One region of the Actinoplanes sp. NPDC051346 genome, then DNA from elsewhere that is predicted to be linked to it. Evidence: riboswitches for the same ligand, from Rfam matches in the RefSeq annotation. Region 1 holds a riboswitch; the other holds the start of a gene.
The links. Region 1 has a riboswitch for cyclic di-AMP ahead of AB0M36_RS25970 (hypothetical protein). Riboswitches for the same ligand answer to the same signal wherever they lie in the genome.

Region 1 (4,204 bases):
CCCGCGCCGCCGACCGGTCCGGCCCCGACCCAGCCTGCGGGCCGGGCGCCGGTGCGCCGGGCCAGCCACCAGTAGGAGCCCAGCAGAGAGCCCCCGCCTCCTCATCGATCAAGGGGAGCGGGGGCTCTTCGCGCGCGTGGTGCCTGGCTACAGCATGGATATGTGCACGTGGTCCGTGTGGTCGCTGGCGCCGGAATACGAGCTCCAGCCGGTCGCCGGGAACCAGATCATCTTGTTCCAGATGACGTACAGGATTCCGAGCCGGTCGGCGTTGCGGACCGCGAAGGCCATGAGGTTGTTGCCGTACTCGCGGGTGTCCTGGTTGTGCCAGGGCGAGAATCCGCTCTTCTGCAGCGACCAGTCGCAGGCGCGACCCTTGGGATGCTCGAACGGCCCGCCGGGGCGGAAACAGCCCACAAAGCGGGTGAAGCCGGCCTTCCTGACTTCCTTGTACATGTGCATCGTGCGGGCGGTGATGCAGCCGCCCGTCGTCTCGTCGTCGACGTTGCACGACTCCGAGCTGAACTCGCCGTCGCGGTTGCGGGGCGCGGGCGCGGCCACCTTCGACTTGAGATTCACGAAGCCACCCGTCACCGTCTTGCCGCCGACGAGTTGGAGCGCCTTCTCGGCGGACTCCTTGTTCTTCTCCATCGCTTCGAGGTTCTGCTTCTGCGACTTGATCTCTTGGTCCAGGCGAGCCTTGGAGGTGGCTACCCGGTCGATCGCGGCCTCGAGCTCGCTCAGCTTGCCGTCGTTGACGGAGTTGATCTCCTCGAGCGAGACGGCCTTCTCGAGGAAGCCGTCCGGCGACCGCACGTTGAGCAGGAAGCCCATGGTGGTCAGGCCGCCCGTGCGGTACTGCTGGGCCGCCACGGCACCCACCTGGGGCAGCAGGGCGTCGCGCTGAGCCTCCGCGTTCCTCACCTGCACGGCCAGGTTGGCCTGTGCCTTGGTGGACTTGGCGACGGCGGCCTTCGCCGCCAGATAGCGCCGACCCGTGCTGTCGAGCACGTCGTTGAGCATTGGGTTGTTCTCGCCGTCGTCGGGGGTCGACGAGTTTCCGCCACCGGGCGCCGCGGTCGCGGGGGCGCCGGGAGAGACGATCATGGTGATCGCGATCAGCGGTGCCAGGGCGAGGACCAGCCACCGGCCGGGTCTTGCCGTCATGCAGTTTCCTTCCGTGTTGCCGCCTACCGGGTTAGCTGACGGGTTCGGGACGGAAGCGATCCCTACCGCTGGTTCAGCGGATTCACCCCATTTTCCAGGTGGTTCCCCGGTTCGTCTTTCGGCGATTGAGCGGTGGTCCGCCGGCACCTTGGGGGCGGTGCCTTCTTGGCGGTGACCGGCGGAAAGCTTACCTGACTTCGGGCCTTGCATCAGCTGTCTAGAGGGGGAGAAAACTGTTACTGGACAACGACTTTGCGTTACTTTTCGATGAGTTGACGCAGGTCGTGGTCGGTGGCGGCGCATCAATGTGAGTCGTTCCACTCTCCCGGTGGAATAACTGTTTGTGTGCACTCGAATGCGCAGAGTGCGACACCTGTCGATGACGCGATTCCCTGGGTAGTCTTCGTCACGGTTCCATCACGGAACCGCCGCTCAATCGCCGAAAGGCGAGCCGGGGACCCAACCGGTAATGGGGTGAATCCGCTGAGTCAGCGGTAGGGATTGCTTCCGTCCCGAACCCGTCAGCTAACCCGGTCGGCGGCCGACGGAAGGAACGCACGTGAGGCTCGACCCTCTCCGCCGACGATTAGCGACCGTGCTCGCGGTCCTCGTCGCCACCTCGGGGCTGGCGCTCGCCGCTCCGGCAGCGGCCATGGCCGCACCCCGCCCGCTCGCCGCGCCGGGAGATTCCGGCGATGACGGGGAAGGTGGTTCGAAGTCGCTCGTCGAGCAGCTCGAGGCCGCCTCGAAGGGCTTCGTCGAGGCCAGGGAGGCGCTCGACCGCTCGAAGAAGCGCCAGCAGCAGATGACCGCGAAGCTCAAGGCGCTCGACGCCGAGCTCGGTCCCAAGCAGGGCGCCCTCGACGACATCGTCCGGCAGTCCTACCGCACGGGCCGGCTCGGTCCGATGAGCGCCCTGATCACGGCCGACTCCGCGCAGGGCCTGCTGGACCGTGCCGCGACGCTGGAGACCGTCGCGGTGAAGCAGGATCACGCGATCAAGGAGCTGAAGGACGCCCGGGCGAAGCAGGCGCAGGCGAAGCTCGCCATCGACGCCGAGGTCCGCGACCAGCAGCGCCAGGTCACCATCATGGCCAAGCGCAAGGCGCAGGCGGAAAAGGCGCTGAAGACGGCGAACGCCGCGGCCGGCGGTCCGAGCAGCGGCGCCTCCGGCGGCGGCAACAGCTCGCAGGCGGCGGCCGCCCGGCGCAACTCGGACGGTTCGCTGCCCGACGAGTCGTGCAGCGGGAACGACCCGACGACCAGCGGCTGCATCACGCCCCGCACCCTGCACGCCATGCAGGAGGCCCAGGCGGACGGCTTCACCCGCTTCGTCTCGTGCTTCCGCCCGCAGGGCAGCGGCGAGCACCCACTGGGCCGGGCCTGCGACTTCGCGTCCGACAAGACCGGCTTCGGCGGCGTCGCGACCGGCAGCAGCAGGGACTACGGCGACCGCCTGGCGAACTACTTCATCGACAACGAGGGCCGGCTGGGCGTGCTCTACGTCATCTGGTTCAAACGGATCTGGTTGCCGAGCAGCGGGTGGCAGCCGTACCTACGCGGCAACGGCGATCCGTCCAGCGACCACACGAACCACGTGCACCTGTCGATGCGATGAGGTCCGGGGCCTACGTCATTTCTTGACGTAGGCCTCGTACTGCTTGAGCACCTCGTCGGTCGGGCCGTCGGCGCGGATCAGCCCGGACTCGAGCCAGATGCTGCGCTCGCAGGTGTCCCGGATCGACTGCTCGCTGTGGCTGACCAGGAAGACTGTGCCGGCCTCGGCGCGCAGGTCGCGGACCCGCTGCTCGCTGCGCTTGCGGAACTTCGCGTCGCCGGTGGCCAACGCCTCGTCGATGAGCAGCACGTCGTGCTTCTTCGCCGCCGCGATCGAGAAGCGCAGCCGGGCGGCCATGCCGGAGGAGTACGTCCGCATCGGCAGCGAGCTGAAGTCGCCCCGCTCGTTGATGCCGGAGAAGTCGATGATCTCCTTCACCTGGGACTTGACCTGCTCCGGGGACATGCCCATCGCCAGGCAGCCCAGCACGACGTTGCGCTCGCCGGGCAGATCGTTCATCAGGGCCGCGTTGACGCCGAGCAGCGAGGGCTGGCCGGCCGCGTAGATCGCGCCCTTCTCGACGGGGAGCAGGCCGGCGATGGCCCGCAGCAGGGTCGACTTGCCGGAGCCGTTGGTGCCGATCAGGCCGATCGCCTCGCCCTTGTACGCGACGAAGCTCACGCCCTTGATCGCGTGCACCTCCCGCAGCGTGGCGGGCTTGGCGCCGGTGACGATCCGTTTGAAGGCGGCGACCGGGCTGTGCGTCCCGGCGCCACCGGCCTGGTGCACCCGGTAGACGACGTGGGCGTCGTCCACGATCACGGTGGGTTCACGCTGGTCAGCCACGGCCGTACCCCTTCTCTCCGCGCCAGAAGTAGATGTAGCCGCTGACCCCGACCACGAGGGTCCAGGCGATGGCCTCCAGCCACAGCACCAGCGGGGACGCCGCGAGCTCCACGTTCTCCATCAGGGCGTGCCGCATCAGCTCGATGAAGACGAGCAGCGGGTTGGCCTCGACGACCGCGAGCTTCCAGCCGTCGAGCTTCTCGGCGAACACGCCCACCGGGTAGAGGACGGCGGAGCCGTAGAACCAGATCCGCATGATGAAGGGCACGAGCTGCTTGAAGTCGGCGACCTTCGAGCCCAGCCGGGCCACGAACATGGCGAGACCGGCGTTGAAGATCGCCTGGAGCAGGAAGATCGGCACGATCAGCAGCCACTCCAGGGTCACCGGCTCGCGGAACCCGAGGGTGATCAGCAGCAGGACGGACATCGAGGCGAGCGTGTTGCGCACCTCGATCGTGGTGATCGCCAGGGGCAGGCTCGCGCGGGGGAAGTGCAGCGCCCGGATGAGCCCGAGGTTGCCGCTGATCGACTGGATCCCGGCCTGCACCACCGACTGGGTGAACTGGAACAGAAAGACACCGATGCACAGGTACGGCACGAAGTTCTTGATGTCCCGGTCTGTACCGAGGACGA
Region 2 (4,204 bases), on a different contig from region 1:
GCACCCGGACGGTCGAGCGCGGGGGCGAGCAGCTCGAGGCAGCGCTCGAGCAGCACCGGCACGTGCGTGCCGCGCGGCTCCCCCATGTCGACCCCCATCGTCCTGCTCTTTCCCGCGTGCCACGCGACCTTGCCCGAGCCGCGTCCGATCGTCTTCCGTACCGCCAGATCCCCATCCGCTCGTGCCCGTTGCCATCGGGCGCGCCCCACCGGACACACGCCTGGCACCGGGGAAGAGGCGCCAGGAGCGGGAGCGGCTGGAGATCTCGCAGTACGGCGGCAGCGACGTCCGGACCGCATCGGCGGCCGACAGGTAGCCACGCCTACAGGCCGCCGGGCAGCACCCCCTCTTCGATGTCGGCGAAGTCGTCCTCGCTCGCCGAGAGGTACTGCTCCCAGGACTGTCTGTCCCAGATCTCCACTCGCGTACTCGCACCGATCACCACGAGTTCACGGTCGAGAGCCGCGTATTCCCGCAGGTGCGCCGGGATGGTTACCCGGCCCTGCTTGTCGGGGATCTCGTCGTGCGCACTGGCGAAGAACACCCGGCTGTATGCCCGGGCGGCCTTGTTGGTGACCGGTTGGTCGCGCAGCTGCCCCGCGATCCGCTGGAATTCCGGCATCGGGAACACGTACAGGCAACGTTCCTGCCCCTTGGTGATCACGACACCTCCCGCCAGCTCGTCCCGGAACTTCGCCGGAAGAATCAGCCGACCCTTGTCGTCCAGGCGCGGGGTGTGTGTGCCGAGGAACATCGGCCAAACCCCCCTGCCCTGTGGCGCCGCTTATGGAATGTCTGGTGCGGTCCGCCGGTTCGCTCGGGCCGGCAGGTCCGCTCCGGCCTGCCACTGCGCTCCACTCTACTCCACTTCCCTCCACTCGCAACCGGAATCGGCCCGTCTGCGAACCGGATTCGCGGATGAATGCGCACGTCAGACGCGGTGGAGCCGGGGTGGAGGGTTTGCCGCCTCCGATCATGGTCCACTTTCCGACAAGCCGCCCAGTCGGGCACGAAACTCCACCGAAAAAGGACGTTCCGCACGCGCGAAACGCCCTTGGGGAGAGAAGTGGAGGAATCGTGGGGAGCGAAGTGGAGGAAATGAGCGACCGCGCGAAGCGACAACGACAGTGGGGCGCGACCCGAACCGGGTCACGCCCCACTGAACTGTCGTACTGCTTTACCTTTACCGCATCGCGTCAGGCGGCGAGGCGCCGAACGACGTAGTTGTTGCTCCAGATCTTGTGCTTGCCGACCGTCATGCCCGGACGCGGCGAGTCGTACATGTAGCCACCGCCCGCGTAGATGGCGGCGTGGTAACCGTGCGAGCCGTTACGGAAGATGATCAGGTCACCGACCTGCTTGTTGCTCTTGCTGACCTTCTTGCCGTATTTCTGCTGCCCGTTCGCGCTGTGCGGCAGCTTCTTGCCGACTGCCTTCTTGTAGACGTACTTCGTGTAGCCCGAGCAGTCGAAGCGGTTGGGCCCGGATGCGCCGTAGCTGTAGCGGGCGCCCCGGTGCTTCTTGGCCTCGGCGAGGATCTTCGCGCCACCGGACCTGACAGTGATCTTGACGGCCGAGGAGGTGTTGGGCGCGACCCCGCTCTGGCCCTCGTAAGACGTGCGGAACCACATCGTCTTGCCAGGCTTGGTGGTGAACGTGACCATTCCCGAGGAATTCTTCCGTCGGTCCCAGGTCTTCCACTTGCCGTTGACCTTCGACTGGAGACGTACCCAGCCGCGGACCAGCTTCTTGCCGGTCCTGGGGTCGATCAGCTTCGTGGTCACGCGGACCTTCGAGCCCCAGTTGACCGTCCGCTTGCTGTACGAGGCGGTGATACGGGGCTTGACGGGCTTCGCCGAGACCGCCGTGACGACGGGAGCGGCGGCGGCGACTGCCGGTGTGGCGACCAATTGGCCGGCGCAGAGGCAGAGACCCAGGGACAGTGCGACGGTTCCGGTGCCGGTGGACATGCGGCGGCCCCGGCTCGAACTGCGTTCGTGCACGGTAGATGATTCCCTCCGGCACGCCTGCGAGGTTAGCTGTCGGGTTCGGGCGGGAAGGTGTGCCCGGCCGCCGGATGGCGACTTCACCCCAAGGTCCGCCGGGTCTCGCGACCCGGTGCGGACCGGATATGGGTCCCCCGTCCCTGCCCCCGTATGCCTGTGTGGTTGTGCGCGTACTCGTGGTCGTACCGCCTGGATCGGGGCAGGGCTCGGCGTGATCCGTGCGGTGCGAGCGGTGGGCGGTCGCTCACCGGCACACCCTGCCTACCGGATTTCTCGATCCACCGCATGCCCCCGCATCGTCACTCTTCGTATTTGGCACAGTGGACAGTGTCCGGTTTGAGACCGGGCTGTGACATATGCCGCCACAATGCGTGTGTGCCTGATTACAGTCAGGTGAAAGTTACGGGTGAAACAGAACACATAAAAGGCGAAGGCACGTCTGATCATGGATGGGAGCAATGTCGGGCGAATGCCCCCGCAAACCTTCTCACCGGCCCAAACACCACTCTGGACGACCAAAGCCGATCAACCGTTCGGCCGATCGGCCGCCGGACGGACGGTGTCGCACTCGCGGCCACTCGACGTAGTGTCCGTTTCCGGTACCCTCGTCGCCGTGACGGACGGGAAATTGCCCTTGCGGGCCAAGCTTGCGACCTCCGTGTCGCGCACGGCCGCGGCCCTCTCACGGGCCGCGGGACGAGGCGACGGCTCGGTGATCGGGGGCTGGATCGGCCTCAAGATCGACCCTGACCTGCTGCGGAACCTCGCCGCCGGCCGGGCGATCGCGCTCGTGTCGGGCACCAACGGCAAGACCACCACGACCCGCTTCGCCGCCGCGGCGCTCGGCGTCCTGGGACCGGTCGCCACCAACTCGTTCGGCGCCAACATGCCCACCGGGCACACCTCCGCGCTGGCCAAGGCCGGGTCGACCCCGTTCGCCGTCCTCGAGGTCGACGAGCATTACCTCGCCCAGGTGATCAACGAGACCAACCCGCGCGTGGTCGCCCTGCTCAACCTCTCCCGCGACCAGCTCGACCGGGCCAAGGAGGTGGCGATGATGGCGCAGATGTGGCGCACCGCCCTCGCCGCCCACCCGGACGTGCACGTGGTCGCCAACGCCGACGACCCGATGGTGGTCTGGTCGGCGGTCAACACCGCGCACGTCACCTGGTTCAGCGCCGGTCAGCGGTGGACGGACGACTCGTGGGTCTGCCCCGAGTGCGGCGGCTCCATCCAGCGCGCGAACGGCGACTGGTGGTGCACCGGCTGCCCCCTGCGCCGGCCCCAGGCGCAGTGGACGGTCGAGGACGAGGGTGTGCTCGACCCCAGGGGCGACTGGCACCTGGTCAAGCTCCAGCTGCCGGGCCAGGTCAACCTCGGCAACGCGGCCACCGCGCTGGCCCTCGCCGCGGAATTCGGCGTACGCCCCATCGAGGCCGTCCCCCGGCTCGCGAGCGTGGCGTCGGTCGCCGGCCGCTACGCCCAGGTGGAACGCGACGGGCGCACCATCCGCCTGCTGCTGGCGAAGAACCCGGCCAGCTGGCTCGAGGCCTTCGACATGGCCGAGCTGGCCCCCACACTGCTCTCCATCAACGCCCGCGACCCCGACGGCTTCGACACCTCCTGGCTCTACGACGTCGACTTCTCGCCGCTGCGCGGACGGCCCGTCCTGATCACCGGCGACCGCGCCTACGACCTCGCGGTCCGGCTGGAAGTGAACGATGTGGCCTTCCGGCACGTTAAATCCTTCGACGAGGCACTCCGGGCCACTCCGCCGGGCCGCCTCGAAGTGATCGCCAACTACACGGCGTTCCAAGACATCCGAGCGGAGCTGGACCGTGTCAACTGAGCCTTCCCGCGGCGGAAAACCGAGGACAAATCGTGACTGAGAGCGTGCTACGCATCGTCTGGATCTATCCGGACCTGCTGTCGACCTACGGCGACCGGGGCAACATGCTGATCCTGGCCCGTCGGGCCCAGCTGCGCGGCATCCCGGTCGAGACCTACCAGGTCCGCTCCGACCAGCCGATGCCCACCACCGCCGACATCTATCTGATCGGCGGCGGCGAGGACGGCCCGCAGGCGCTGGCCGCCCAGCGGCTCATCGCCGACGGCGGCCTGCACCGCGCGGTGGCCCAGGGCGCGGCCGTGCTGGCAGTCTGCGCCGGCTACCAGCTCTTCGGCACCTCGTTCTCCGC

Region 2: another riboswitch for cyclic di-AMP. It lies ahead of AB0M36_RS21725 (C40 family peptidase); the one in region 1 lies ahead of AB0M36_RS25970 (hypothetical protein).

The regions. Positions count from the first base shown of each region.
Region 1 covers NZ_JBFBAJ010000011.1:103,843-108,046, reverse strand. Annotated here, with positions in the region: gene AB0M36_RS25980 (glycoside hydrolase family 65 protein) at 1-75, shown strand, start outside; gene AB0M36_RS25975 (hypothetical protein) at 148-1,167, opposite strand; cyclic di-AMP (ydaO/yuaA leader) riboswitch at 1,172-1,309, opposite strand; cyclic di-AMP (ydaO/yuaA leader) riboswitch at 1,587-1,723, shown strand; gene AB0M36_RS25970 (hypothetical protein) at 1,763-2,785, shown strand; gene AB0M36_RS25965 (ABC transporter ATP-binding protein) at 2,801-3,571, opposite strand; gene AB0M36_RS25960 (ABC transporter permease) at 3,564-4,204, opposite strand, start outside.
Region 2 covers NZ_JBFBAJ010000008.1:275,792-279,995, reverse strand. Annotated here, with positions in the region: gene rsmH (16S rRNA (cytosine(1402)-N(4))-methyltransferase RsmH) at 1-98, opposite strand, end outside; gene mraZ (division/cell wall cluster transcriptional repressor MraZ) at 323-754, opposite strand; gene AB0M36_RS21725 (C40 family peptidase) at 1,197-2,003, opposite strand; cyclic di-AMP (ydaO/yuaA leader) riboswitch at 2,010-2,185, opposite strand; gene AB0M36_RS21720 (MurT ligase domain-containing protein) at 2,635-3,855, shown strand; gene AB0M36_RS21715 (glutamine amidotransferase) at 3,885-4,204, shown strand, end outside.